3 regions of the Kushneria sp. Sum13 genome follow, and region 2 is predicted to be linked to each of the others. Evidence: predicted binding sites of a transcription regulator. Region 2 holds the regulator's gene; each other region holds the start of a gene.

Region 1 (10,114 bases), 1.2 Mb from region 2:
TGGCGGGGTTTTTGGACGGGGCAAAACCGTCCAGAAACCAGGCATCCGCCCGGCCTTCCAGCTGCTCGAGGCTTTCGGCCGCATCCCCGAAGTGAAGATCCAGCGTCACGCGCGCGTGCAGGGTGAGGCGATGAACGCCGCGCAGGGCCGGCGGCCACTGCTCGATCAGGGCGCTGACCAGATCGGCGAAGTCCTCATGATGGCCCAGCGCGCGAGCCAGGTCCTCAGCCGTGAACGGGTGCTGTTCGGTTGTGATCACATGCAGGCGGGCGCTGTCCGGCGCCTGCGCCAGAAAGGCGTGGGCGGCGCACAGGACGTTGAGACCGCTGCCAAAGCCGGTCTCGCCAATGACAAAGGGTCGGGCATGAGACCAGTCCTGCCAGCGCGCGGCCAGATGATTGCCTTTTAAAAAGACATGTTCGGTTTCGCGTCGACCGTCTTCACGCGAGAAGTAGACGTCGCCGTAATCAACGGCTTCAGGCGCATTGTCGTCGCGCCAGTGAAGCTGTGCCGGCTGAAGGGCGAACGGTGCCGGGAAATGAGTAGAGGACAAGGGACAATACCGGGGAAAGGTCAGGAGTGATCAAAAAGTGAACGATTTCTGGCAGGCCTGTCACCATCACGCTTTGCGCAATGTGTTCGCGGGGATCGCACAATGTTGTCACAGGCTTATCCACGCAGAGTGTGCATAACAGAAAACCTGTGGATAAGCGTGTGCGAGCCCCGCGAATACGGACCCTTTAAAAATCAGGGCAGCACTTTTTTGAACGGACGGACGCTAACCTGTGCATAAACACCCGCGCCGACGTAGGGATCATCATTGGCCCAGGCGCGTGCCTGCTCAAGAGAATCAAATTCGGCCACGATCAGGCTGCCGCTGAAGCCGGCATCGCCCGGATCAACGCCGTCCACGGCGGGAAACGGGCCGGCCAGCACCAGACGACCCTCATCACGCAGGGCCTCCAGACGCGCCAGGTGCTCGGGGCGCACGCTCTGCCGCGCCGCAAGGCTTTCATCCACATCTTCTCCGATAATGGCGTACAGCATGCTTACTTCTCCTTTGTGTCGGTACCGGTGCCCTTGATCGCCTCATCTTCACCGGGCAGGTGGCGGGCCAGATAAACGCCCTGGATGAGAATGAACAGGATCGTCAGGCCCATCATGCCAAAGAGCTTGAAGTTGACCCAGACTTCCTCGCTGAAATGCGTGAACACCGCGATGTTGATCGCGCCCATGGCCAGAAAAAAGACCACCCAGGCCAGGTTCAAACGCATCCAGACCGGGGCCGGCAGGGTCATGTTCTTTTCCATCATCCGCTGAATCAGCGATTTGCCGCCAAACAGCGGTGACAGCAGAAAGGCCACGGCAAAGAGCCAGTTGACCACGGTCGGCTTCCACTTGATGAAGTCGCCATCTCCCAGAATGACGGTAGCGCCGCCCAGCAGCACGACCAGCGCCAGGGTGACCAGATGCATCTTTTCGACCTTGCGCCAGCGCCACCAGGTAAAGAGAACCTGGACGATGGTGGCCGGAATCAGTACGGCCGTGGCCAGCACGATATCCTTGGTCATCTGATAGACCAGAACGAAGATGGCGATCGGCAGAAAGTCGATCAGCATTTTCATACACAACACTCCTGAAAAGGGCCAGCGGGCAGGGCTTTGGGGTAAAAACGGGCATTCATTGATTCTTTGGGGCACGCAGCGCAACATGCCCGCATTCACGATCGTCACGCGCCATGGGCCGGCGACGCCGTTATACCATGCAGACTTCGCTGCCACTGATTTTGCTGCTATCGAGAGGCCAATGAACGCGCAGGATACCATCTCGTCATCGTCTGACCCCGGATCGTCATCTCCTGACGCCGAACCGTCATCCTTTGACCCCGGCATGACGCTCGAGCAGGCCGCTCATATCGACCTTCACATGCACTCCACGGCCTCCGACGGCAGACTCTCGCCGCAGGCGCTGATGACCCTGTGTCATCAGCGTGGCCTCTCGTGCGCTGCGCTGACCGATCACGATACCATTGATGGTGTCGAGGCGGCAGCACACCAGGCCCGGGTGCTGGGCATGACGCTGGTGCCCGGCGTGGAGCTGTCCACCCGCTGGCAGGGCGTGGGCATTCACGTGGTCGCGCTGTGGCATGGCACGGCTCAGGCACCCATGATGGCGCTGCTTGAACGTCTGGCTCAGGCCCGTCATGACCGGGCACTGGAAATCGCCGCCCGGCTTGAGAAGGTCGGTCTGGAAAACGCCCTGGCCCGCGCGCGCGAACAGAACCCGGACGCCCGGTTGCTGGGGCGACCCGACTTTGCCCGGGCGCTGGTCGAGGCAGGACTTGTGCCGGACATGACGCGGGCCTTCAGGCGCTATCTGGGCGCGGGAAAGACTGGCGATGTGAAGGTGCACTGGCCCACACTGGAAGAAACGCTTGAAGGCATTCGCCAGGCCGGCGGCGTGGCGGTGGTGGCCCATCCGCTGCGCTACGGACTGACCCGGCGGCGGCTGGGGCTCTTGCTGGATGAGTTCACCGAACTCGGCGGCGAGGGTGCCGAGCTGATCAGCGGCTATCAAAATGATGACCGCAGTCGCGATCTGGCCTCGCTTCTGGTCAAGCGAGGGCTTTATGCCTCGCTGGGCAGTGACTTTCACTATCAGGGCGGGGCGCTGGCTCCAGGCACTCTGAGCAGCGTGCCTCGCAGTCAGCTGGTGCCCATCTGGCAGCATCCGCGGCTGATACCCGCCTTTAAAAGGCCGTAAGTGCCATTTTTGCCAGACCCAGGAGAGATATCCATGAGCCAGTTCTTTACCCTGCATCCGGAAACCCCGCAAAAGCGCCTTTTAACCCAGACGCGCGAGATTCTCGAAAAGGGTGGGGTGATCGCCTATCCGACCGATTCCGGCTACGCACTTGGCTGTCTGCCGGGCAACAAAAAGGGCGTGGAGCGGATCAAGCGGCTGCGCGGGCTTGATGACAAGCACAACTTCACCCTGATGTTTCCCGATCTCAATGAGATCGGCACCTACGCCCGCATGGACAGTCCGATCTTTCGCGTGCTCAAGGCCTACACCCCGGGGGCCTATACCTTCATTCTTGATGCGACCAACGAGGTCCCGCGGCTGTTGCTGCATCCCAAGCGTCGCACCATCGGGATTCGCGTGCCCGATCACCGGATCACCCGGGACATTCTGGAAACCGTCGGCGCGCCCTTGATGAGCGTGACCTTTATCGCTCAGGGTGAGACGCAGCCCATGACGGATGCTGAAGAGATTCGCGACCGCTTTGGCTCGCAGCTTGATGCCATCATTGATGGGGGCGCCTGTTCGATGGAGCCGACCACGGTACTGGACATGCGAACCCTGCCGCCTGAAGTGCTGCGACAGGGACGAGGCGACACCAGCGCCTTTGTCTAAGGCGCGATCCGGATTGCGGGCGTGATCCACAAAAAAAACCTGCAGGGGCGCCTGCAGGTTTTTTTGATCATGGCGCTCAATATCTGTCAGCGAGGCTTCGATGAGTCGTCGGGAGCTTCTGAATCGTCACTGCCATCATGGGAAGGCAGGTTGCCATCGCGCTCCTGCTCCAGTCGTCTGGCCTCCTCGTCGAGGGCTTCGCGTTCCTTTTGAAGCTCCTCGATTTCATCGTCAATCTCCTTTCGCCTAGGGTCGTCGGCTTCCTCGTCAAGCCAGCTGCCGCAAAGCCGACAGTACTTGGCATCACGTTCATGGCCTTCATGGCCACAGCCCGGACAGGCTTCATCCGAGTAATGATTTCGTTGAATCGAGCGCATGACCTCGGCCGAGAACACGCCGGTGGGCACGGCCAAAATCGAATAACCCAGAATCATCATCATCGCCGAGATGAACTGCCCCAGCGGCGTGATGGGTGAAATGTCGCCATAGCCCACCGTGGTCAGGGTGACCACGGCCCAGTAGATGGACTTGGGAATGCTGGTAAACCCGGCTTCGACCGGCTCAATCAGATAGACCAGCGCCCCGAAGACGATCACCAGTGAGATGACCGTCATCAAAAACATCAATATCTTTTGTCGACTGCGCTCCAGCGCCTCAAGAAGAAGATGACCTTCGCCGACAAACTCCATCAGGCGCAGCACCCTGAAAAGGCGCATGACGCGCAGCACTCTGATCACCAGCATCGCCTGAGAGCCCGGGATCAAAAGGCTCAACCAGGAGGGCAGGATGCTGAGCAGATCGATAATGCCGTAAGTGCTGCGGGCGTAGCGCACCGGGCGATCGAGACAGTAAAGGCGCAGGGCATACTCGATTGTGAAGATCACCGTAAAAACCCACTCGGCGATCAAGAAGAACTCGCCGTAGCGCGCTTTCAGGCTGACGACGCTATCGAGCATGATGATCGTGACGCTGACCAGAATCATGATGATCAGGGCAATATCAAAACCCTTGGCGGCCGGCGTATCCGATTCAAAAATGATCTGAAAAATTCGCTCGCGAAGCGTCATCTGCTTTGTGTGGGGTTCGCTGCTCACCGGCGCTCCGAAGTTTTTGTTGGGTCAGTCGCGTGTGTGCCCGGGCAAAACACTAAAAATCATGCCACGGCGCTTCAGCAAACGCAGCCCCCGCCGTTAAACACGGCAACACACTCGATGGCTATTGCCTGTGGTGTCTCGGGTCACCCGTCGAAAGGGGTGACGAGCCCCGCACGATACGATCCGTCGTCAGTCAGCAACAACATTTACGGGGTGCGCCATGGGTCGTACGGTGCAGGCATTATGTCACGATATTCGTTATCTGGCCGATGAGCTGGCGGCAGGGTCGACGTCGCCTGACGAGAAAAGGCTTGCTCACCTGTCGACCTGCTGTAACACCCTGCTGGAACTGCTTGGAACCTCTTCGGTGCCGGAAGCGTTTCGCCCGTCGCCGGACGGTATTTCCCTGTCTCAACATGAACGCATGCTGCTGTGTGAACATGACGTCATCTGGCACTGGCAGGCCAGGAACGATGCCCTGACGCTGTCATCACGCTGGGAAACGCTGTATCACGACAACGTCAAACCCCGCCTGCTGGCCCAGTGGTGCCAGAAGCTGCACCCCGAAGACCGTGACCGGGTACAGGCGCTGTGTCATCGGGCGGCGGCTACCCATGGGCTGTCGCGAATCGAATTCCGCCTTCTGGATGGCCTGGGACAGTGGCGTTTCGTGCGCCTTCGTACGGTCAGTCATGATCAGGCCGGAGGGGCGGGTCTGACCGGGGTGCTCAGCGATATTACCCACGAACGCTATCGTGATCCGGTCACGGGGCTTGGTAATTCCAGCCTGCTTGATCAGCTTCTCGAGGACGCTCTTGGGGATGCGCCGGGCGCGCGCCACGCACTGATCAAGATCACCCTGGTCAACGCCACGCTTTTGAGCGAGTCCGAGCACTTCAATAATACCCGCGAACTCGAGACCCGCATCGCCGAGCTGCTGGCGGAACTGCTGCCGGCCGGTCGGCTGATGGCGCTGCCCGATTTCAGCTATGCACTCGTCACTCCCTTTCATGATCAAAAGGCCATGGCGCGCCTGGTCGAGCCGATCCAGCAGATGCTGAGCCTGCCGCTGGAAACCCACATGGGGCGTGTGTGGCTGTCCCATGTGGTGGGGGTTGTCCCTTTCGAGTCCGGCAGCAGTGATGACGTCAAGGCCTTGAGAAAACAGGCGCGTTTGACCATTACCAACGCCTCGGGAGCCGGGGTGGGGGGAATTCATTACTACACCGACGAGCTTCAAACGCAGGCCGCGCGAGCCCGCCGCGGTGAACAGCTGATCCGTGCGGCACTGGCCTGTGATGGCGTGCTCTGCTTTTTGCAGCCCATTGTCAGTGTCAGTGAGGGCGGGCGGGTGGTTGCCTTTGAAGCGCTGATGCGTCTGCGCGATGGCGAGGAGGGCATTGCCATGCCCGGCGCCTTTATCGAGGCGGCGGAATCCACCGGATTGATCCATCAGCTCAGCCAGCAACTGATCGACAAGGCGCTGCATATTCTGGTGGATCCGGCCTTTACCCAGCGCTTTGGTCGCGACTTCGTGATCAACATCAATCTGTCCCGCCATCAGCTCAAGGACGCGATGCTGGTCGATGACATGATGCGACTGATCCACAAGCACGGTGCTGACCCGCGCCGCGTCAATCTGGAAATTACCGAATCGGCCGTGCTGGCAGAGCCTGCGGTGGCGCTGCGCAACCTGGTTCGGCTGCGCGAGCACGGCATCTCCATTGCCCTTGATGATTTCGGCAGCGGCTACTCTTCGCTGTCACAGCTGTGCGAGCTGCCACTGGATTGCATCAAGATCGACCGCCGCTTTGTCATGGATCTGGAGCGTGAGCCGCGCAAGCGCCACGTGATGACGTCGGTGATTGATCTGTGCCGTCGCCTCGAGTTTCGTGTGGTGATCGAAGGCGTCGAGGAGAGTGCCACGCTCAAGACGGTATGCGACATGGGGGCCGAGCAGATTCAGGGCTTTATCTATGCCCGCCCCATGTCGTCTCAGGACGTGCTGGGTCGACTCGATGCCACGCTATTGCCGGTATCCCTGCAGCCGGCATCGCTCTAGACCATTGGGCCGACCCGCGGTCGATTGCGGGCTTTTAACCTCGATACAGGTGCTGCATCAACAGCAGCCACTGCTGACCGAAACGACAGTCCAGCCACTGGGTGCGGGATAAAAGATCGGCCAGTCGGCCGGCCAGAGTGGCCACTTCAGGGTCATCATGACGGGTCAGATTGAGCAGCGCCTGGCGTGCATCATATAAAAACGACGGCTGCTGGCTGTCCTGAAAGGCATCCAGCGCCAGAATGGCCCGTTCAAGGCACTGCTCCGGCATATCAAGGGCGCAGGCCGGCAGCGTCCATTGCTGCTCACGCAGTGACACGGCACGTGCTGCCTTGCTGGCATTGGCCGGACGCAGGGCGCACTGCCCGGCCAGCTGCTCTGCCAGCGACCAGAGGGCGTTTTCCCGCCCGTCCTTGAGCTCAAGCTCGATTTCATGGATGGCGACCCGATGCTCGCCAACGATGATCTCGCCGATATCCAGCGCCAGCTCGATGTGGCTGCCCTCATGCTCGAGCAGCCACTGGGTGCGTTGAAAGTCGGTGCGATAGACCGGCTGCAGCGACTGGCGAACGTCGTCCTGCTCAAACGGGGTCACGCCAAGGCCTGCCAGCCAGTCCGTGTCCAGACTTTCCGCATCGCGCGGGGTTTCCCACTCACCGCGCGTATGCAGACCGCCGTGGCCGTGGCCGGCGGTCTTGACCGTCTGAACAAAGCGCTGGCCGTCGCCGCGCAGGCGCAGGGCCACTCGATACTGCTCCAGGGCGCGCTCGGGCGTGTCGTAATAGACATTGGCCAGACGGTACGTCTCACAGGTGGTGGCCTGCAGTAGCGGGTGGGCCTTCAGCGTCTCGACACTGTCCTGACCCAGGGCCAGCTTGAGCTCCACTTCCTGTGGGGGATTGGAGGCGTTTGTGACGGTATTGTCGTCGTGCGTGCTCGGATTCATGTGTTAATTCGCTCTATCCGGGGGCCAAACGTTAAATTTTCATGACGCCGGGGGGTCAGATAAATATACTGGGGTGGCCATTTTTCATTGCAGTGAAATTACCATGGTGTCATCCAATCCCTTTTCAGCACTGTTCGGCCGGTCGCCGTTCCAGCCGCTGCTTGAACATATCGACAAGACCGTCGAGTGCGCCGACCTGCTGCCGATCTTTTTTCAGGCAACCCTTGAGCAGGACTGGACACGCGCCGGCGAGATTCGCAATAGCATCAGCGCCGGCGAGCATGACGCCGACGAGCTGAAAACCCATATCCGCATGAATCTGCCCAACAGCCTTTTTTTGCCGGTTTCACGCTCCGACCTGCTCGAACTGATCAGTGTACAGGACAAGATAGCCAACAAGATCAAGGATATCGCCGGGATCATGCTGGGTCGGCGCATGCGTATTCCCGAGGCGATGGAAGACATCTTTCAGGAATACGTGCGCACGGCTGTCGCCACCGTACATCAGGCGCGTCAGGCGCTGGCCGAGCTGGATGATCTGCTGGAATCGGGGTTTGGACGCAATGTCTCCGATCTTCTGAGCGATCAGATTCGCAAGCTCCATGAACTTGAACACCAGGCCGACGATCAGCAGGTCATGATCCGGCGCCGCCTTTTTGAGCTGGAAAGGGATCTACCTCCCATCGATGTCATGTTCCTTTATCAGATCATTGACTGGATCGGCGAGGTTTCCGACCGCTCTGAACGCGTAGGCAGCCGCCTGCAAATCCTTTTGGCCCGATAGGCGCACGTCACCATCGGGTGCCGAAGTTCGGATAACGACATTTTCCTATGACCATCATTGCACAGCATGGCGAGCTCTTTATTCTTCTCGCCTGCGTTTTCGGTTTCTTCATGGCCTGGGGCGTTGGCGCCAACGATGTTGCCAATGCCATGGGCACCTCGGTTGGCTCCAAGGCCATTACCATTCGTCAGGCGATCTGTATCGCCATTGTCTTTGAATTTCTGGGGGCATGGCTTGCCGGCGGTGAGGTGACGGCCACCATTCGCAACGGCATCATCGATCCCACGCTGCTCAGCAATGAACCCCAGTATCTGGTCTATGGCATGCTGTCGTCACTGCTGGCCGCCGCCATCTGGCTGATGATCGCTTCAAAGCAGGGCTGGCCGGTATCCACCACTCATTCGGTGGTAGGCGCGATCGTCGGCTTTGCCGTGGCAGGGCTGGGACCATCCTCGGTTCAATGGAGTGCCATTGGCCAGATCGTCTCGAGCTGGGTGATCTCGCCGGTCATCGCCGGGGTAATCGCCTTTTTGCTGTTCCGCTCGATTCAGAGCCTGATCTTTGAAAACAAGGATCCGCTGGCGGCAGCGCGTCGCTATGTGCCGGGCTACATGTTTCTGGTCGGGTTTATCGTGGCCATGGTGACGCTGCTCAAGGGGCTGAGCCATGTAGGGCTGAACCTCAGCTTTACCGATGCGCTGCTCTGGGCCATGGGCGTGGGCGCGATCATTACGCTACTGGGCATTTTGCTTGAAAGGCGTATCACGCATGAGCCGCGTGGGGGCAATCGCTCCAGTTTCACAGGCGTCGAGCGCATCTTCGGGGTCCTGATGATGTTCACCGCCTGTGCGATGGCCTTTGCTCACGGTTCCAATGACGTCGCCAACGCCGTCGGCCCGCTGGCAGCCGTGGTCAGCATCGTGAATACCCATGGGCAAATCGGCGGCAACGCGGCGCTGCCCTGGTGGATTCTGATCCTCGGCGGCGGTGGTATCGTTTTCGGTCTTCTGACCTATGGTCACCGCGTCATTGCTACCGTCGGCACCGGTATTACCGAACTGACGCCCTCGCGCGGCTTTGCGGCAACGCTTGCGGCGGCCACGACCGTGGTGATCGCCTCCGGCACGGGGCTGCCGATTTCCACCACGCATACGCTGGTCGGTGCGGTACTCGGTGTGGGTCTGGCGCGCGGGATGCAGGCACTGAACCTGCGGGTTTTGGGCACCATCGTGATCTCCTGGCTGGTGACCCTGCCGGCCGGTGCGGCGCTGTCGATCATCTTCTTTTTCATGCTCAAGGGCATGTTCGGCTAGACCTTCGACCGCGCTTTGCCACGATGTGACAAAAAAGGCCGCCGTGAATCACGGCGGCCTTTTTTATGGTCGGTTCCTGTGGTCAATTCAGGTTGGCGCTGCCCGGGCCTGCGTTGCGACGTCTGCTGCTTTAAGATAAAGGGGCCTTCACACCCGTGAGGCCCCATTGATGCCTGTTTGATCCTGGAGCCCCCTTGGATATCTCATTTCCCTTTGCCGACTGGTTTCGAAACTCATCGACCTACATCGATGCCCACCGGGGACGTACCTTCGTGGTGCTGATCGAAGGAGAAGGGCTGACGCCCGAGCGTCGCGCCCCGCTGATTCAGGACCTGGCTTTGCTGCATGTTCTGGGTGTCCGGCTGGTGCTGGTCTTTGGTGTGCGTGCCCAGGTGCGTCAGGCGCTGGAGGAGGCGGCGCTGACCCCGCAGCGCCACCAGGGGCGGTTCGTGGTCGATGAGGCCTGCATGACGCTGATCGAACGTGAAGTCTCGACCC
Region 2 (10,114 bases):
GGCCGCCATCGGTCGTTTTGCCGATGCCGTGGTCGTGGGCTCGGCGCTGATCCAGTGTATCGAGCAGGCCGACAGTGATGATGCCGGCACCCGGGACGTTCATGCGCTGGTGCGTGAACTGGCCCGCGGCGTCAGGGCCGCGCGTCTGGCCACGGCCTGATAAAACAACACCGGCTGCCCTGGGGCAGCCGGTGATATCAACGCCGTAACCCTTTTGAAGGGATTACTTGGAAACGGCGTCCTTGAGACCCTTGCCGGCCTTGAACGCAACGTTCTTGCTGGCAGGAATCTGGATTTCCTTGCCGGTCTGCGGGTTCTTGCCGGTACGCGCGGCGCGCTCACGTACGGTGAAGGTACCAAACCCGATCAGGGTGACATCTTCGCCCTTGGCAACACTGCGGGTAATCTCGTCGAGTACGACGTTGAGTACCTGACCTGCCTTGTCCTTTGAAAGATCCGCCTGCTCGGCAATGGCCGCGGCGAGTTCTGGTTTGCGCATAACGCCTCCTGGTTGGGCAATAACATGGCGATTTTTGGTGCCGCCCATTGTTATATCGAATTCGCACACTGCAAGAGGGTGCGCGAAGGGTCGCTCACTGCCCTGCACCAGCGCCATGAGGCCGGCCTTGCAGGGCGAACACTGTTCGACCGGCCTAGACTAGCAACGCCTCCCTGCTTCACGCCAGCCAAAACTGCACAAAATGGCACTTTGTGGCGTTTATCGGGCCTAATGGATGATATTTTTACCCTCCGGGTACAAAAAGATACCCGATGGCCCCCTTTCGGATGTTTCACCCATGCCCGAATTTCCCCGGTTTTCTCCCTCTTTTGCACACTGGCAGCCGGTGGCGCTTTCCGGTGTCCATCTTGAAGACCCGCTCAGAACCCTGATGGACTCGCGTGACTCGCTTACGGCCCGGCTGGCCCATTGGGCGGGAGCGCCCATCACGGTGCGTCTGCATGCGCAGGGGCCGGGGCGCGGCCGCCATGACGAACTGGTGGCGTTGGGCCAGAAGGCCGGGCAGCGGGTCTGGCGACGGGAAGTCACGCTGGAAGCCGAAGGCGAGGTGCTGGTGGCCGCACGTTCTGTCATGGCGCTCAAGGCCTGCCCGCCCTGGATGACCGGGCTTGGCACCCAGGCCCTCGGGCATCAGCTTTTTGCCAGAAGCGCCCGCGCACCGCGCAAGGCCATCGTGCAGCGTTCCAGTCTCGAGATGATCCGGGCCGCTCCCGGATTTCTGGCCCTGCCCGTAACGTGGGGGCGGCGCTCGCTGTTTGCCCTGGGCGTCGGGCGAGCGCCGCTGCTGGTACAGGAGTATTTCGTGCACGAGCGCTTTACCCGGTGTCAGCGACCATCACACGTGAAGGGCTCGACGCCGCGTCATTTCGGGTAGACTCATATTTTCACGCTGACCTTCTCGTTTTACGCTGACTGGAGCCCCGACGATGCCGTCGCCCCTCGCTCGACTCCCCGACTTCATGCGCCTGACCAGGCTTGATCGCCCCATCGGCACCTGGCTTTTGATGTGGCCGACGCTGGCCGCGCTGTGGCTGGCCGGTGATGGCCTGCCCACGCGTCATAACCTGATCATCTTCATTGCCGGGGTCTACGTCATGCGGGCGGCGGGATGCGTGATCAATGACTACGCCGATCGTCACTTCGATGCCCACGTCAAACGCACCCATGATCGACCGCTGGCGACCGGGCGCATCAGCGCGCGCGAGGCATTGATCCTGTTTGGTGTCCTGCTGGCGATTGCCTTCGTACTGGTGTGCTTCACCAATGCCTTTACCATCATGCTGTCGTTCGGGGCCGCGGCGCTGGCCGCCAGCTATCCGTTCATGAAGCGCTATACCCACCTGCCGCAGGTGGTGCTGGGGGCGGCCTTTGGCTGGAGCATTCCGATGGCCTTCGGCGCCGAGCAGGGCCATGTCCCGGCCGTGGCATGGTGGCTCTTTTTCGCCAATATCGTCTGGACGCTGGTCTATGACACCTGGTATGCGATGGTTGATCGTGACGATGATCTGAAAATCGGCATCAAGTCGACCGCCGTGCTGTTCGGCCGCATGGATCTGATCATTCAGGGCGCACTGCAGGTGTTGATGCTGCTGTTGCTGGCCGTGGTGGGCAGCCTTGCAGGACTTGATGGCTTCTACTGGGCAGCACTGATTGCCATCGCCGCCGTGTTTGTCCACCAGCAACGCCTTTGTCGCACGCGCACCCGAGAGGGCTGCTTTCAGGCCTTTTTGAACAATCACTGGGTGGGCGTGCTGCTGTTTGCCGGTATCGCGCTGGCGACCTGGCAGGCCTGATGTTTCGAAAGTGATGGCGTTATGCCAGGCGAGGGTGTCATAAAGTTGTCACATGAAGACGTTTGAATGACGATCACATGACGAAGCCTGTGGCCGAATGCCGTTGCGCGCATCGTCCCGGCAGTCGCCATCGCTATCCGGCAGGGGAAGCCATTCATGTCCAGAACCGTTTTAATCGTCGACGACGAAGCGCCGATTCGCGAAATGATTGCCATGGCACTCGAGATGGCGGACTTTCGCATTCTCGAGGCCGAGGATGCCAGAACCGCCCATGAGCTGGTCGTCGATGAACGTCCCGATCTGATTTTACTGGACTGGATGCTGCCCGGCGTCAGCGGGATCGATCTGGCCCGACGGCTCAAGCGTGAACCCATCACCCGCGACATCCCGATCGTGCTGTTGACCGCGCGCTGCGAGGAAGACAACAAGGTGCAGGGTCTGGAAAGCGGCGCCGATGACTACATCACCAAGCCCTTTTCCCCGCGCGAGCTGATTGCCCGCCTCAAGGCCGTGTTGCGTCGTACCACGCCGGCCGGCGTCGAGGAGAACGTCGAGGTAGACGGGCTGCTGCTTGACCCCGTCAGCCATCGCGTCAGCGTCGATGGCCGGGCCCTTGAGATCGGGCCGACCGAATATCGCCTGCTTCAGTTTTTCATGACCCATCAGGAGCGCGCCTATACCCGTACCCAGCTGCTCGATCAGGTCTGGGGCGGCAATGTCTATGTCGAGGAGCGTACGGTGGATGTGCATATCCGCCGACTGCGAAAGGTGCTGGGGGACGCTCATCAGCATCTGGTGCAGACCGTTCGTGGTACCGGCTACCGCTTCTCGTCGCGGTAGTCGGGCATGCATTACTGGCTCAATGAACTCTGGCGGCTGTCCTATCTGGTCGCCTGCTTCGGCATTCTGGGCACCCTGCTGGGCTATCCCGGGTGGGGCATCGCCCTGGGTCTGGGGATCCATCTCGCCTTTACCCTTCGACACCTCAAACGCCTCTACCGCTGGCTGGAAGCGCCGGTGGATCAGCGCCCGCCCGACGGCGAAGGGGTGTGGGGTGATCTTTTTGACCGCCTCTATCGCTATCAAAAGGGCCAGCAGCATCTGCAAAATCGCCTGCGCTCGGTGTTAAAGCGCGTTCAGGAATCAGCCGAGTCGATGAGCGAAGGGGTGGTCATGCTCGATTCACGCGGCTGTCTGGACTGGTGGAACAGCGCCGCCGAGCGCCTGGTCGGACTGGACAGTCGCCACGACCGCGGCCATCACCTGACCAACTACCTGCGCGATCCTGCCTTTATCCGCTACTTTCGCAAAATGGATTACAGCGAGCCGATCACGATCGGTGCGCCCACCAACGAGGCGCGCACCCTGTCGTGCCAGATCACCCGCTTTGGCGATGACGAACGCCTTTTGATCATTCGCGATGTCACCCGGCTGCAGCGTCTGGAGCAGACGCGACGCGATTTCGTGGCCAACGTCTCGCATGAACTGCGCACCCCACTGACGGTGCTGACCGGCTATGTCGAGACCTGGCAGGACAACGATGGCGCTCTCCCTGTCGCCTATCAGCGCGGCCTGAGTCGGATGCAGGAACAGACCGTGCGCATGCAGCATCTGGTCGAGGACCTGCTGACCCTGTCGCGGCTGGAAACCAGCGAGCGTCACCGCAACGAGCGCTCGATCGACATGGCCGCGCTGTGCGAACAGATTGCCGAGGACGGCCAGGAGCTGTCTGGCGGCAGCCACGAGATCACCTGTCGGCTCGAGGAGACCCGGCGGCTTTATGGCGATGTCGAAGAGCTTCGAAGCGCCCTGTCCAATCTGATCTATAACGCCGTGCGCTACACATCACCCGGCTGTCATATCACCCTCGTCTATCGCCGATGGGACAAGGGCGGTGCCGCTGTCGAGGTCATCGATGACGGCGAGGGCATTGCCCCCGAACATCTGCCGCGACTGACAGAGCGCTTCTACCGGGTCGACAAGAGCCGTTCGGTGGCCAGCGGCGGCACCGGGCTGGGACTGGCCATCGTCAAGCACGTGCTGCTGCGCCACGACGCCCGGCTCGATATCGAAAGCCGGCCCGGCGAGGGCGCCTGCTTTCGCTGTATCTTTCCCGTCACCCGTCTGGAAAGAATGACGGACTGACGCACGGGCGTGGTCATCAACAGCCGCAGCCATCAACAGCCGCGGGCATCACGCGTTACTGACGCACGGCGCGGACATCGGTCAGACCGTGATAGCGCTCGAGCAGTGCCAACAGAATGGCCTGACTTTCCACATCAACATTGCCGTGCGTATCGGCCGGTCGAAAGTGCATCTGAAAGGCACCCAGCGCTTTGCGGGTCGGCTCGTCATACGTGCCGGTGACGCTCACCGGATATCCCCAGAGACCCAGCGCGCGCTGCAGCTGCGCCATGGACAAGGGGGAAGCGCTAAGCTCGCGCTGATAGCGCGTCACGACATGACGCTCGGGCCAGGCGCCGACTCCGGCCTCATAAAGACGCTGCCAGGGAAAGAACGGGCCCGGATCCACCTTGCGACCCGGGGCAATGTCACTGTGTCCCAGTACGTTTTCCGGGGCGATGTGGTAGCGGTCGACGATGTCGCGGGCCAGCGCCGTGACCAGCTCGATCTGGGCACGGGAGTAGGGGTCCCAGACCATGCCGTCGGGTGAGGTGTAGTGGCCGCGATTGACGATCTCGATGCCAATGGAGGTATCGTTGAGATTGACGCGATCTCCCCAGCTGCTCACGCCGGCGTGCCAGGCCCGCTTGTCCTCGTCAACCAGCTGCATCGCGACCGGCTGATTCTGATACTCACCGGGCGAGGCCGTGACGAGATAATGGGCGCTGACGTTGCCCCCGGTCAGCGCTCTGAAGGCGGCGGCGTCATCGCCACCGGTATAGTGCAGCACCAGAAACCGGATGCGCTGATTCTGTCCCTTTGATGACACCGAGTGATCCACCCGATAGCCGCTGCGGCGCTCGAGTGCAGCGCCCTGTGCCGGGCCATAACGCCGGGCCGGAGCAGGATCATCGATGACCGGGACATTACTGAAGATACGGTCGATGGCGTCGGTATCGACCATGGGCGTCGGGGCGGGTGCGGGCGTACCGGCACAGCCGGCAAGCATCATGGCCAGCGCCAGCCCCGCGAGCAGGGATTTTGACATGTTGTGTTCCGTCAGGACGATGAGGTGATCCGGGCTTCAAAACGCCATACGACACGAGTCACTGTGCAGGCCCTGACGGGCATTTCATGCGACATGTCACATCATGTTACGACGACAGGGTCGCATCATAGCAGTGTTGTTCACGCTTGCCTGCATCGAGACAGGGTCTATTGCGGCGCCGGCAGGGCCATGTAATGACGCCGCCACATCATGACGCCCGCGGCCACCGCGGCCGGCATGACCAGCAGATTGACGATGGGAATCCAGATCAGGGCGGAGACCACGCCGCCAAAGGTCAGTGTCGGCCACCAGCGCGCGCTCAGGCGCTTTTTCATGTCGGGAAAGCTCACCCCGTTGTTGTCCATGGGGTAGTCCAGATACTGAATCGACATGCTCCAGATCGAAAACAGCGCCCAGCACAGCGGTGCCGCCAGATGCAGTACGGGCACAAACCCGATTAACAGCAGCAGCAGTACGCGGGGGGCCATCCAGGCCAGCTTTTGCAGCTCGCGCTTTAAGCTGTCGATGGCCTGACGCCAGAGGGAGCGGTCATCGATGCTTTCCTGCTGCCCGGACAGGCGCTTTTCGACGTTCTCGGCCAGAAACCCGTAAAAGGGCGAGGCGATCAGGTTGGCCACGACCGTAAAGGTAAAGGCCAGCACGATGATCAGACACAGCACGACCAGCGGCCAGATCAACCATTCAAGCCACTCGAGCCAGCCCGGGACGCTGGCCATCCAGTAGTTGACCCAGCCGGAGAAGCGCTGGATCACAAACGTGAACAGCGCGGCATAAATGGCCAGATTGGCCAGCAGCGGAATCACGACATAACGTCGAAGCCCGGGCGAGAGCACCATGGAAAACCCGCGCCCCAGCGCAGAGACGGCATACACCATTGAAGGATTATCCAGTCATCAAAGAGGGTGGGCAGGCAGATTATCATACCCGCCGACCCTCGCGGAGAGGGCCGGCAGGCGTCAGGAAAGAGGCGTGCTCAGGAAGGGGTCGTGCTCAGGGTGTTGGCGTGCTGCCCGGCGACGGCGAGGAATTGCTGGAGTGGCGAATGTCATCGCCCTCGACCAGATACACCACCGATTCCGCCAGATTGTCGGCATGATCACCGATGCGTTCCAGTGAACGCAGGATCCACATGACGTTGAGCACCGAGCTGATCGAGCGCGGGTCCTCCATCATGAAGGTCACCAGCGAGCGCATGGCGGTCTGATAGTCCTGATCGACGATCTCGTCTTCCCCCAGCACCTCGCGTGCCAGGGGCACGTCCATGCGGGCAAAGGCGGTCAGGGCCTGACGGACCATGTCCCGTACGCGGGTGCTGATATGGCGAATTTCGGTAAAGCCGCGGCTGGTCAGCCCTTCCTCGATCAGACTCAGGGCATGACGGGCGATCTTGTTGGCCTCATCCCCCATGCGCTCCAGATCGGAGGTGGCACGGGTGACGGCCAGCACCAGCCGCAGATCGGAGGCCGTGGGCTGGCGCCGGGCCAGAATATGGGCACACTCGTCATCAATGTCGAGCTGGAAGCCATTGACCTCACGGTCGTTATCACGCACGCGCTCGGCCGCTTCGAAATCGCCCTCGAGCAGGGCCGCGATGACCTCATTGATCTGGCGCTCTACCAGCCCCCCCATCGCCAGCAGCTGAGTCTTCAACGACTCAAGCTCCTGATTGAACTGACGCGAAATGTGCTGGCTGTGAGGGTCGTTGGCAATGTCCATGGAGACTCCGTTCACGGATCAAAGGCGCTGCCTGGCAACGCCATGTTGCCACCAGCATCGCGCACGGTAATGACAATTTGATGACACCGTGGCGGCCCTTCTCACCGCCATGACGCAGGCCCCTGCCTGGCCTGGCGGCCATTGATTAGTCCGGCGGCCACTGATCAGCCCAGCGGCACCAGCTTGGCAAAGCCCAGCACCAGCCACTTGTCGCCATCTTCCTCGAAACTGACCTGCACGCGCGCGCGCTGGCCCTGACCTTCGGCGTTGATCACCACCCCTTCACCGAAGACCGGATGACTGACGCGCTGGCCCAGCGACAGGCTTGGCAGCTCGTCACCACCGTCGACCTGTTCCTGGCGCACGCTGGATTCGCGTGAAGTGACCGGGCGCGAAATCTGCCCGCGCAGGCGCACTTCCTCGACCAGGTTTTCCGGCAGCTCGCGCAGAAAGCGCGACGGACGCTGGAAGGTCTCCTTGCCGTGCAGGCGCCGCGATTCGGCATGGGTGAGATAGAGCTTCTCCATCGCCCGCGTGATCCCGACGTAGCAGAGCCTGCGCTCTTCCTCGAGGCGGCCCGGCTCTTCCAGCGACATCTTGTGCGGAAAGAGGCCCTCTTCCATACCGGCCACGAACACGACCGGAAATTCCAGCCCCTTGGCCGAGTGCAGGGTCATCATCTGCACCGCATCCTCGAACTCATCGGCCTCGTGCTCGCCGGAGTTGAGCGCCGCCTCAGCCAGGAAAGTGCCCAGCATGTCGCCTTCACGGTCGCTCATTGGATCAAAGGGATTGCTCTGGGTAGCGGCCTTCGCCGCGCTGACCAGCTCTTCCAGGTTTTCGACCCGCGCCTGACCCTTCTCGCCTTTCTCGGCGCGGTGGTGCTCGATCAGCCCGGTCTGGCTGATCACGTGATCAATCATCTCATGCAGGGCCAGGCCTGCGGTGTCGTTATCAAGCTGATCGATCAGATTGCTGAAGGTGGTCACACTCGAGGCCGCGCGGCCTTTTAAAAGGCCCTTTGAAGGCGCGTCATTGAGCGCCTGCCACAGCGACACTCCCTCGTCGCGGGCATAGGCGCGCAGCAGCTCGACGCTGCGGGTGCCAATGCCACGCGCCGGCACATTGATCACGCGCTCAAGCGAGGCATCATCGTCACGCGACACCATCAGGCGCAGGTAGGCCAGCGCGTTTTTGATCTCGAGACGCTCATAAAAGCGCTGACCGCCGTAGATGCGATAGGGCACCTTCTGGCGAATCAGCGCCTCCTCCAGCACCCGCGACTGGGCATTGGAGCGATACAAAATGGCGATATCACGACGGGCACGGTTTTTCTCGCGCACCTGAGCATTGATGGTATCGACAATAAAACGCGCTTCGTCCAGGTCGTTGAAACCGCCATAGAGGGAGATGCGCTCGCCTTCTGCGACATCGGTCCAGAGCTCCTTGCCCATGCGCCCGGCGTTGTGACGAATCAGCGCGTTGGCCGCCTCCAGAATGGCACTGGTCGAACGGTAGTTGCGCTCAAGGCGCACCAGGCGGGTGTCGTGAAACTCATCACGAAAGCGCGCCAGGTTCTCGACCTTCGCCCCGCGCCAGCCGTAGATCGACTGGTCATCATCACCCACGGCGGTCAGGCAGGCGCGATCGCCGGCCAGAAGCTTGAGCCAGGCATACTGCAGCGTGTTGGTGTCCTGAAACTCGTCGACCAGCAGGTGCTGGAAGCGCTCGCGGTAGTGCTGCAACAGTCGCGGGTTGTCACGCAACAGTTCCAGCGACCGCAGCAGCAGCTCGCCGAAATCGACCAGACCACCGCGCTCACAGGCCAGGTGATAGAGCTCGTAGAGATCCACCATCTGCTGCATGTAGGCATCGCCGTGGGCATCGATGTCACCCGGACGCATGCCTTCTTCCTTGCAGCCGCCGATGAAGTACTGCACCTGCTTGGGTGGATAGCGCTCATCGTCGATGTTGTGATCGCGCAGCAGCCGCTTGACCAGCCGCAGCTGATCATCGCTGTCGATGATCTGGAAATGTTCGGGCAGCCCGGCATCCTGCCAGTGGGTGCGCAGCAGACGATGGGCAATGGAGTGAAAGGTGCCGACCCACATGCCGCGCGGCGAGACCTTCAACAGCGTCTCCAGCCGCGAGCGCATCTCGCGGGCGGCCTTGTTGGTGAAGGTCACGGCCAGAATCGACCAGGGCGACAGGCCATCGACCTCCATCAGCCAGGCAATGCGATGCACCAGCACCCGGGTCTTGCCGGAGCCGGCACCCGCCAGCACCAGCATGTTGCCCTGCGGGGCGCCGACCGCGTCGCGCTGATCGGAATTGAGCGAATCGAGTAGCGCAGAGGCGTCCATGAAATCAGATACCCAGGAAATCGGCCGGGAAGGGCCTGAGAGAAGAGATCAAAAAGAAGCCTCTACCCTAGCATATCCGGCACCAATGGTCCTTCTCACTGCGTCCGCCCTGCACCACCAAAAGCTTATTGATCGTCGGATTTGCCGCGGTGGCGGGCACTGTCCTGACGGGCACGATCAAAGGGGTCGGGGCGGGCCGTGCGCAGCGGGTCCAGGCTGCGCTTGACTGCCACCAGATGCTCGGCCAGCTGTGGGCCGCGCGTCTTGGCCACGCCCACGGCGAGAATATCAATCACCACCAGATGCGCGATGCGCGAGCTCATGGGCCGATAGACCTCGCTGTCCTCGAACACGTCGATATAAAGCCCAAGGGTGCACTTCTCGGCCAGCGGCGAGTCCGCCGGGCACAGCCCGATGACCGTAGCCCCATGGGACAGGGCAATATCGACACTCGAGAGCAGTGAGCTGGAGCGTCCGGTCTGCGAAATGGCCACCACCACATCATGCTCGCCCAGCGTGACCGCCGACA
Region 3 (10,114 bases), 720 kb from region 2:
TGGTACAAAATACCGACCTGTCAGCGCGTGAAATCACTGAAAAGAGCCTCGCGATTGCGGCAGACATCTGTGTGTACACCAACCACAACGTGACGCTCGAATCACTGGACTGATCATGACTGAGACTTCCATGCCCTCTGAAAACGCCAACAGCCAACACATGACCCCGCGCGAGATCGTTCACGCGCTGGATCAATACATCATCGGCCAGGCCGACGCCAAGCGCGCCGTGGCCATCGCCCTGCGCAACCGCTGGCGCCGCATGCAGCTCGACGACGCGCTGCGCCCGGAGGTCACGCCCAAGAACATCCTGATGATCGGCCCGACCGGCGTGGGCAAGACCGAAATCGCCCGCCGCCTGGCAAAACTTGCCAACGCGCCGTTCATCAAGATCGAGGCCACCAAGTTCACCGAGGTCGGCTACGTCGGCCGCGATGTGGAATCCATCATTCGTGATCTGGTGGAAGCGGCCATCAAGCTGGTGCGCGAACAGGCCAAGTCTCAGGTCGGTCACAAGGCCGATGATGCCGCTGAAGAGCGCATTCTGGATGCCCTGCTGCCGCCGGCCCGCGGCAGCGAGTACGACAGCGGCAAGAGCCGTGACAGCGCCACGCGTCAGACCTTCCGCAAGCAGCTGCGCGAAGGCAAGCTCGATGACAAGGAAATCGACATCGAACTGTCGCCGGCCGGTCAGGGCATGGACTTTCAGGCCCCTCCCGGCATGGAAGACATGGCCAGCCAGCTGTCGAGCATGTTCTCCAGCATGGGCAAGCAGAACAAGGAAACGCGTCGCATCACCGTCAAGGAAGCGCTCAAGCTGGTCCGTGACGAGGAAGCTTCCAAACTGGTCAGCGATGAAGACCTGAAAGCTCGCGCCATCGAGGCCGTCGAGCAAAACGGCATCGTGTTTCTGGACGAGATCGACAAGGTCGCCAAGCGTGCCGAATCCGGCAGCGGCGGCGACGTCTCCCGCGAGGGCGTACAGCGCGACCTGCTGCCGCTGATCGAGGGCTCGACGGTGTCCACCAAGCACGGCATGGTGCATACCGATCACATCCTCTTTATCGCCTCGGGCGCCTTCCATCTCTCCAAGCCCTCGGATCTGATTCCGGAGCTTCAGGGACGTCTGCCGATCCGCGTGGAGCTCTCCGCCCTGTCACCTGACGAGTTCAAGCGCATTCTGACCGAGCCGTCGGCCTCGCTGACGCGTCAGTACGAAGCGCTGATGAAGACCGAAGGTCTTGACGTTGAATTTACCGATGATGGCATCGAGCGCATCGCGCAGATCGCCTGGCAGGTCAACGAAGGCACCGAAAACATCGGCGCACGTCGTCTGCACACGGTCATGGAACGTCTGCTGGAAGAGGCGCTCTTTGAGGGCAGCGACATGCAGGGGCCGCTGGTCATCGATGGCGCCTATGTCGATGAACGACTGGGTGCCCTGGCGCGCGATGAGGACCTGTCACGCTACATCCTCTAAGCGTCTTTATCGTTTAACGCCAAAGGCGTATCCTGGGGGCGGTCCGTTCATGGACCGCCCGCTTTTGTTTAAATGAATGCCGGTCCCGTTCGAGGGCGTGGCGTCATTGAGTGCTTTTCAACATCATGGAGACGTCCCATGAGTGCCCCCATGCCAACAGGCGTTCACTATCATCAGCGCAGTCGCGAACTGGCGCTGACCTATGACATCAACGGTGAATCGCAAAGCTTTCGCCTCGGTGCCGAAATGCTCAGGGTGTATTCGCCCTCGGCTGAAGTACGAGGCCATAGCCCGGAACAGGCGGTATTGCAGACCGGGATGAAATACGTCGGGCTTAAAAACATTACGCCCGTGGGCAACTATGCCCTCAAGCTGCACTTTGATGATGGCCATGACAGCGGCCTCTATACCTACGCCTATCTCTGGGAGATGATCGAAAACCGCGAACTGTGGTGGGACGACTATCTTCACGAGCTCAAAAAGGCCAATGCCTCACGCGAGCCTCTGGGCATACCGCTGCAGCGTCATTGAACAAAGCGCCTGATGGGCGTCAGGACAAATGATCTCCTGAAAGCTACAATGGCTTTCGACAGGCGCGACCCTCCCGACCGGATAGACGACGCACGCATGCCCGCAGGGCAGGTAGCGCCACTGACGACACCAGAACACATGATTTGCAAACGCTGACAGGGGAACGCCATGGACAAGCAGACAACGCACTTCGGCTATGAGGAAGTCCCTGTCGAGGAAAAGGCCGGCCGCGTCGAGCAGGTCTTTGATAGCGTGGCACGCCGCTATGACGTCATGAACGATCTGATGTCGATGGGCGTGCATCGCTTCTGGAAGCGCGTGGCGCTGGAGCGCTCGGGTGTCCGCCGCGGCCATGCCGTACTCGATATTGCCGGCGGCACCGGCGACCTGACCGCCAGGTTCGTGGAGCGTGTTGGCCCGACCGGCCGGGTGGTCCTGGCGGACATCAACGCTTCCATGCTGCAGGTCGGACGTGACCGGCTGATGGATCGCGGTATCGGTGCTCAGGTCGAGATCGTGCAGGCCGATGCTCAGGCCCTGCCCTTCCCTGACAACACCTTTGACTGCATTACCATTGCCTTTGGCCTTCGCAACGTCACCGACAAGGATGCAGCGCTGGCGTCCATGACGCGCGTGCTCAAACCGGGCGGACGGCTGCTGATTCTGGAATTCTCAAAGCCCGTCAATGCGGTTTTCGAGAAGGTCTATGATCAGTACTCCTTTCATATCCTGCCGCGGATCGGCAAGTGGGTGGCCAACGATGCCGAATCCTACCGCTATCTGGCCGAATCGATTCGCATGCACCCCGATCAGCCGACGCTCAAGGCGATGATGGAAAATGCAGGGCTCGAACGCGTCGAGTACACCAACATGACCGGCGGTGTTGTCGCACTGCACCGCGGTATCAAGTTCTGAACGTCCCGTGCGGATGGTGTCCCTTGTTCGGCAGCATCCGCCGGGCCGCTTTCCCGACAGGGTTAATGGCATGACATACGCGTACCTCATGACTTTTCGTCATTGCATACCTCAAGGGCAATTCCGCTGATGTCCTTTATAACCCCCGTATTGCTGGCCGGCGTCGAGAAAACGGTAAACCGTCTGCTGGCGCGCGACCCGGCAGCCCCGTCCCGTCTGGCCGCCATGGCCGGGCAACGCCTTTTGCTGAGACTTGAATCCCCGCGGATTGAAGTGCTGGTGATCTTTCACATTCATGGTCTGACGCTTGCCTCACTGCCCGATGGCGAGGACCGGGATGCCGACACCACCATCGAAATCGATGCCGATACGCTGGGTGCCCTGCTGGGCGGCATGCCGATACAGTCGCTCATGACCAGCCACCGGCTGGTGGTACGCGGCCAGCTTGGCCTTTTGATGCAGGCGCGCGAGCTGTTGATGGATCTCGATATCAACTGGGAAGGCGCCTTCGCCGAATGGTTTGGCGAGGCCCCGGCGCATAGTCTGGCGACCGGTCTGCGACGTCTGGGACATTTCGGCGTGTACTCTTCCAAAAGTCTTGAACAGGATCTGCGCGAGTACATCCTGGAAGAGGGCCAATGGCTTGCTGGTCGTGCCCGCTTTGATGTCGCCCGTGAACACCTGACCGAACTCGAAATTGCGACCGACCGGCTGGAAGCCCGGCTGGAACGTCTCAACCGTCGTCTGCGAGGGCATCACTCTTGATGACGCTATGGCGCCTGATCCGTATTGCCTGGGTAGTGACCCGTTATCGGCTCGACAGTCTGATTCCGACTGAACGCCTGCCGGGCTACGCCCGTTTTGTCATGGCCATTGCCCCCATTCGGCTGTTCCCGAAGGGTGACAAGACGCGTGGCGAGCGCCTGCGATTGGCGCTCGAGGATCTGGGTCCCATTTTCATCAAGTTCGGGCAGATGCTCTCGACCCGACGCGACCTGATGCCGCCGGACATCGCCGTGGAGCTCAAGCGGCTGCAGGATCAGGTGCCGCCCTTCCCCAGCGATACGGCTCGCCACATCATCGAAGAGGAACTGGGCGCCCCGGTCGGGGAACTGTTTGCTCACTTTGAAGCCGACTCGATGGCGTCGGCCTCCATTGCCCAGGTCCATGCCGCGCGGCTTCATACCGGCGAAGAGGTGGTGATCAAGGTCATCCGGCCCGGCATCGACCGTGTCATGCGCAATGACATTGCGCTGTTGTATACCTTTGCCAAAGTGCTTTTGAAAATATGGCCCGAAGCCCGGCGCCTGCGCCCCGTGGAAGTGGTCAAGGACTATGAGTCCACGCTTTTTGATGAGCTTGATCTGCAAAAGGAGGCCGCCAACACCTCCCAGCTCAAGCGCAACTTTCAGCACTCTCCGCTGCTGCACGTGCCGACCATCTACTGGCCGCAGACGCGCAAGCGCGTCATGACCCAGGAGCGTGTCAACGGTGTTCCGGTGGCCGATACCGAGGCACTGGAAGCCCAGGGCGTCGACATGCGACTTCTGGCCGAGCGCGGCGTTGAAATCTTTTTTACCCAGGTGTTTCGCGACAATTTCTTTCATGCCGACATGCACCCGGGCAATATCTTTTTGGACATCAGCAACCCCAGCGATCCGAGCTATATCGCCATCGACTGCGGGATCGTGGGCAGTCTGACCCGGGAAGACCAGGACTATCTGGCGCGTAACATCATCGCGTTTTTCCGCCAGGACTATTACGAAGTGGCCATGCTCCATATCGAGTCCGGCTGGGTCGGTGAGCATACCCGCGCCAACGAGTTTGCTGCCGCCATCCGCTCGGTGTGTGAGCCCATTCTGGAAAAGCCGCTCAAGGACATCTCCTTTGGCCAGGTGCTGATGGGGCTTTTTCAAACGGCCCAGCGCTTTCACATGGAAGTGCAGCCACAGCTGGTCCTTTTGCAGAAAACCCTGCTCAACATTGAAGGGCTGGGACGCTCGCTGTATCCCGAGCTTGATCTGTGGCATACCGCCAAGCCCTTTCTGGAGCGCTGGATGCACGAGCGGGCCGGCCCCAAGGGGTTCTGGGAAGAGCTCAAGCGGCAGGCGCCGGACCTTGCCCAGCGCATACCACAGCTGCCGGTACTGGCACACCAGGCCCTTTCCCAGGTCGAAAACGAGCGCAAGCACCGCGAGCAGCAGACCGCCGCCCTTGTCACCCTGCAGAATTCCTTTTCGGGTGTACGCAAGGGCGCGCGGCGGATCAGGATCGGCCTGGTACTGATCGCAGGCGCCCTGGCCTGGCAGCCCATCTCCCAGTGGGCGCTGCAGCAGCACTGGAGCATTCTGGCCGCAGCCGGTATCGGGCTGGCGCTGGTCATCTGGCGCTGAGCACCGCAGAGAACATCGACAGATTGCGGACGGTGATGATATAAGCTCCCATCGTCCTGAACACGCCCTGGCATGACACATCAGGAACCCATTTCCATGAGCACTATTCTCGATCAGCTCGACCAGAGCCTGGCCAGTCGGCGCCACGGCGACGCTGATACTTCCTACGTCGCCGGCCTGCACCAGCGCGGTCTTAACAAGATTCTGGAAAAGGTCGGCGAAGAAGCCGTCGAAACGATTCTTGCCGCCCGTGACGCCGAGCAGGGCGATGACAACGCCCGCCAGGCGCTGATCGGCGAGACGGCCGATCTGTGGTTTCATTCGCTGGTCATGCTGTCGCATCTGGGACTTGATCATCGCAGCGTGCTGGAAGAGCTGGCACGCCGTCAGGGCATTTCAGGACTGACCGAAAAAGCGTCACGGACCGAGGGGTAACATTTCCCTCTTTTATCTGTCCTATCATTACAATGATGGGCGCAGCACCGAATCAACCAATGAACGTGTCCGGTCGGACACAATGGAGAAACGCCATGTTGGGTGGCATCAGTATCTGGCAGCTTCTGATCGTTCTGGGCATCATTATCCTGATTTTCGGCACGAAAAAGCTTCGCAACCTGGGCGGTGATCTGGGCGGCGCCATCAAGGGTTTCAAGCATGCCGTCAAAGATGATGACGATGAGACAGCCAACAAGCCTCATCAGCGCGTCAAGCATGACGAGACCCCGGGCAACGAGACCATCGATAGCCATGTGGACACGCGTGACAAAGAAGACACCCGGAAATAATCCTTCATGTTCGATATCAGTTTTCCCGAGCTGATCGTGGTCGGTGCCATTGCGCTGGTGGTGCTGGGCCCCGAGCGTCTGCCCACGGCAGCCCGCACGGCCGGTTTATGGCTGGGAAAGATCAAGCGCACGGTGTCCAGCGTTCAGCAGGAAATCACCTCGCAGCTCGAGGCCGAGGAGCTGCAGCGCAAGATGAAAAGCCAGCAGGACCGCTTTGACCAGGGTCTGAAAAAGGCACGAAATGATATCGAAAGTCTGGGCGATGATCCCTCGGCCAGCAGTCGAAAGCTGTCGGACAGGGCGCTTTCCGATGATCGTCCTGCCAACCGGCAGAGTGAATCGCCAAAGCAGCACGGCGAGACATCAAGCGCCGAGGCCCTGTCGGATCGTCACGCCAATACTGCCAATCCATCGACCGCCCCACCATCGGCTGCCGAAGCAGCCGCCAGCGAGCAGACAACCTCCGACACCCCGTCCTCCGGGCAGCCATCGGTGTCGGACAGCCATGACAGGGATAAACAGGATCGATGAGCCCACAGGACGATAATCAGTCGCACACACCGCTGATCGATCATCTTATTGAGCTGCGTTCACGACTCTTGCGCGCCATGATCGTCGTCGTGGTCGCGTTTGCATCGCTTTACGCCTTTTCCAACCAGATCTATACCTTTGTGGCCGAGCCGCTCATGGCCCTTCTGCCGCCCGGCTCGCAGATGATTGCCACTGAAGTCACCTCGCCCTTTCTGGCACCTTTCAAACTGACGTTGATCGTGTCGCTGTTTCTGGCCGTTCCCTTCGTGCTCTACCAGGCCTGGGCCTTTATTGCACCGGGCCTTTACGCGCACGAAAAAAAGCTCGCCCTGCCCATACTGGGATCAAGCGTCCTGCTGTTTTATGGCGGTGCCGCCTTTGCCTACTACGTCGTGTTTCCGCTGCTGTTCCAGTTTTTCACCACGGCAGGCCCGGCGGATGTGCAGATCATGACCGACATCAACGCCTACCTCTCCTTCGTGCTCAAACTGTTTCTGGCCTTCGGGCTGGCGTTTGAAATTCCGGTGGCCACCTTCCTGCTGGTATTGACCGGGGCGACCACGGTACAGGCGTTGTCGGCCAAGCGCCCTTATGTGGTCATTGGCTGTTTTATTGTGGGCATGGTGCTCACCCCGCCCGATGTCATCTCACAGACCCTGCTGGCCGGCCCCATGTGGCTGCTGTTCGAGGTCGGCATTCTTTTCGCCCGTCTGATTCGACGTCCGCGTGGCGGTCGTGACGATGTCGAAATGAATGACACCCATAGCTGAGTGACAAGCCGCGCGTCAGCGCGGCTGCTCCATAAGCGTATTCACGCGATCCACGAGCTTGAAAAGCCCCTGAGCCACGTCCGAGGGTCGTTTGCCCATGAGCCAGCCGGGCGTGGTAAGCACTCGGTGCTCGATATCCACCACGATCTCGCCGACGCCGGCACTCTTGTGCAATCCGCCCATGGCGCTGATGGTGCCGGACAGCGCAGCGCTCTGACCCAGCGTGACCGGAATGGCCTGCTCAAAGAGTCGGGGCACCAGCAATGCTGCCATGCCGATCAGCGCGATGGGCTTGTGGGCGTCATGAAACTCGTGAAGCTGGCCGACCAGCTGTTCAAGTACCTGCATGGAGGACCCGCTGACGGCAAAGTCGCTCAATTGATTGATGGCACCATGCCCACCGGGGATGATGATCGCGCCAAACTCTCCCGCCTGAAGCTTTTCCAGCGGATAAATGCGCTCATGCACCATGCGACATGACTCCACCATGGCATGGCGGCCCTCACTGTTCATGGGCTCGCCACTGGTGTGGTCTATTACGTGATGCTGCGCCACGTCCGGCGCAAAGCAGCTCCACTCAAGCCCGAGTTGATCCAGGCGCAGAAGCACCATCGTCAACTCCTGCACATCGGTACCATCCAGCCATCCGCATCCGGAAATCACGACTGCTACACGCTTTTTCATGCTGCTGCTCCCATGAGATTCATGACATCCGCCTTCCCGGGCAGATAGTGGTGACAGGCGCTTATACCGGCCTGTCGAATGCGACGATCGTCGTCACCGCTGCCGCACAGGCCAGCTATTATGGTTATGTTGGTTGTGTCACTTTTATGTTTCAGAAGTGCGCTGGTGTCTGCCATCGTCTCACGCAAATGTCCTGCCACCTGCCTGTATCGCATGCACCATGATGGTTTCTCGCACCGCATGATGCGCGGAAAAGCACGCTGACCGTGGATGATCTGATACTGCTCGTTTTTATACAGTATGGATGCCGGGATTAAAGCCATCCGAAAGATTCTGGAAATCAGGGGGCTGATCAATGTCATCTTCTGAAGGCACCCGGCCCATAGTCCTGAAGTGCGGCATGAAGGCGCTGTGGATATCAGTGGAGGCGCCGATGCCCTCATGATTACAACGGGCATGTTCTGTCTGGATGTACTGTATCGCGTCAGGCAGGAGCTGCGTGTCCCGACTTTCGTCTACCAGGCGAGCGCCGGGGCCGATGGCATGGTTACCTGATGTGCAAGGCAGGCCGCAAAGGCTCTCAGGACGTTATGACTGTCATCAAAGGGTCATGAGAGTTTCTCACACTGATGGATGCGCTGCCTTTTTTTGGTGGCGCATGTCATTTTCCGGAGAGTTCTCGATGTCATCACTACCCACTACCCCGGCTTCTGAAACGACCGCGTCACTCGAGAATGACCCTGCCTCCACGCTGAGGATCAATCACACACACGCCGGTATTCGCGCCCGGGCAGCCGCCAATGCCCTGCGCGATCTGGACGATGCCGGGCTTTATTTCAACCGTGAACTGTCCACGCTGAGGTTTCACATACGCGTGCTGGAGCAGGCGCTTGATGACACTCATCCGCTGCTCGAGCGACTCAAGTTCCTGCTGATTTTCTCCTCCAATCTGGATGAGTTTTTCGAGATTCGCGTGGCAGGTCTCAAAAGACGCATTGCCTATGGCAACGAAGACGTTGGTATGGACGGTCACTCAAGCTCCAGCATCTTCCAGGAGATCGTGAGCACCGCTCATGAACAGGTCGAGCGTCAGTACCATATTCTCAATACCCGTCTGATCCCGGCACTGGCCGAGCGCGGCATCCACTTCCTGCGTCGTAACAGCTGGAACAAGGCGCAAAAGGAGTGGGTCAGCACCTATTTCGACGACGAAATCATGCCGGTGGTCAGCCCGATCGGGCTGGACCCGTCCCACCCCTTCCCGCGACTGGTCAATAAAAGCCTTAATTTCATCGTCGAACTGGAAGGCCGGGACGCTTTTGGACGTGAAGGCGGCATGGCCATCATTCCGGCGCCCCGCTCACTGCCCCGACTGATCAGACTTCCCAAAGAGCTTGAGCGCGAAGGATGCCAGGAGTATGTCTTTCTCTCCTCAATGATTCATGCCCATGCCGAGCAGCTTTTCCCCGGCATGGTCGTGCGTGGCTGCTATCAGTTTCGTCTGACGCGCAATGCTGACCTTGCCATGGACACCGAGGACGTCTCGGATCTGGCCTCGGCGCTTAAAAGCGAGCTGCTGGCCCGACGCTACGGAGACGGCGTGCGTCTTGAAGTTGCCAATAACTGCCCGGCGCATCTGAGTGACTTTTTACTCAAGCAGTTCAAGCTGGGACAGGAGGATCTCTATCTGGTCGATGGGCCGGTCAACCTGAGCCGGCTGATGGCCATGATTGGCGACAGCGAGCGCGCGGACCTGCGCTACACCCCTTTCGTGCCTGGCCTGCCGAAAGCCCTTCGCAAGGATGAAAGCCTGTTCGACATGATCAGTCGACAGGACATCCTGCTTTTACACCCCTGGGAATCGTTTGGCGTCATCGAAAACTGGCTGGCCGAGGCCGCTCGAGATCCGAGCGTTCTGGCCATCAAGCAGACACTTTATCGTACCGGCTTTGAATCAGGCGTGGTCAGCGCCCTGGTTGATGCCGCAAGAAGTGGCAAGGAAGTCACGGTGGTGATCGAGCTGCG

What was found. Region 2 encodes PhoB, which activates phosphate uptake and scavenging genes when phosphate is short. Its sites were predicted from a motif close to TGTCATANNNNTGTCANA; they were not measured.
Region 1: ACUN8C_RS11650 (CYTH domain-containing protein) is a predicted target of PhoB. The motif match lies at 7,549-7,566, and genes of this name have one in related genera.
Region 3: ppk1 (polyphosphate kinase 1) is a predicted target of PhoB. The motif match lies at 8,685-8,702, and genes of this name have one in related genera.

What each region holds. Positions count from the first base shown of each region.
Region 1 is NZ_CP199847.1:2,488,271-2,498,384, reverse strand. Features, by position in the region: gene mnmC (bifunctional tRNA (5-methylaminomethyl-2-thiouridine)(34)-methyltransferase MnmD/FAD-dependent 5-carboxymethylaminomethyl-2-thiouridine(34) oxidoreductase MnmC) at 1-553, opposite strand, end outside; gene ACUN8C_RS11680 (YciI family protein) at 748-1,047, opposite strand; gene ACUN8C_RS11675 (septation protein A) at 1,050-1,625, opposite strand; gene ACUN8C_RS11670 (PHP domain-containing protein) at 1,891-2,763, shown strand; gene ACUN8C_RS11665 (L-threonylcarbamoyladenylate synthase) at 2,797-3,417, shown strand; gene ACUN8C_RS11660 (ion transporter) at 3,504-4,511, opposite strand; gene ACUN8C_RS11655 (EAL domain-containing protein) at 4,732-6,573, shown strand; gene ACUN8C_RS11650 (CYTH domain-containing protein) at 6,608-7,519, opposite strand; gene ACUN8C_RS11645 (TIGR00153 family protein) at 7,623-8,303, shown strand; gene ACUN8C_RS11640 (inorganic phosphate transporter) at 8,351-9,616, shown strand; gene argA (amino-acid N-acetyltransferase) at 9,811-10,114, shown strand, end outside.
Region 2 is NZ_CP199847.1:3,679,882-3,689,995, forward strand. Features, by position in the region: gene trpA (tryptophan synthase subunit alpha) at 1-160, shown strand, start outside; gene ACUN8C_RS16955 (HU family DNA-binding protein) at 224-547, opposite strand; gene ACUN8C_RS16960 (chorismate--pyruvate lyase family protein) at 798-1,394, shown strand; gene ubiA (4-hydroxybenzoate octaprenyltransferase) at 1,447-2,313, shown strand; gene phoB (phosphate regulon transcriptional regulator PhoB) at 2,470-3,153, shown strand; gene phoR (phosphate regulon sensor histidine kinase PhoR) at 3,160-4,458, shown strand; gene ACUN8C_RS16980 (N-acetylmuramoyl-L-alanine amidase) at 4,514-5,485, opposite strand; gene cysZ (sulfate transporter CysZ) at 5,653-6,381, opposite strand; gene phoU (phosphate signaling complex protein PhoU) at 6,497-7,222, opposite strand; gene uvrD (DNA helicase II) at 7,387-9,585, opposite strand; gene ACUN8C_RS17000 (SIS domain-containing protein) at 9,711-10,114, opposite strand, start outside.
Region 3 is NZ_CP199847.1:693,307-703,420, reverse strand. Features, by position in the region: gene hslV (ATP-dependent protease subunit HslV) at 1-113, shown strand, start outside; gene hslU (ATP-dependent protease ATPase subunit HslU) at 116-1,480, shown strand; gene ACUN8C_RS03370 (gamma-butyrobetaine hydroxylase-like domain-containing protein) at 1,619-2,011, shown strand; gene ubiE (bifunctional demethylmenaquinone methyltransferase/2-methoxy-6-polyprenyl-1,4-benzoquinol methylase UbiE) at 2,180-2,926, shown strand; gene ACUN8C_RS03360 (ubiquinone biosynthesis accessory factor UbiJ) at 3,056-3,691, shown strand; gene ubiB (ubiquinone biosynthesis regulatory protein kinase UbiB) at 3,691-5,319, shown strand; gene ACUN8C_RS03350 (phosphoribosyl-ATP diphosphatase) at 5,416-5,754, shown strand; gene tatA (Sec-independent protein translocase subunit TatA) at 5,850-6,104, shown strand; gene tatB (Sec-independent protein translocase protein TatB) at 6,111-6,635, shown strand; gene tatC (twin-arginine translocase subunit TatC) at 6,632-7,405, shown strand; gene elbB (isoprenoid biosynthesis glyoxalase ElbB) at 7,421-8,089, opposite strand; partial or broken gene ACUN8C_RS03325 (hypothetical protein) at 8,477-8,644, shown strand; gene ppk1 (polyphosphate kinase 1) at 8,772-10,114, shown strand, end outside.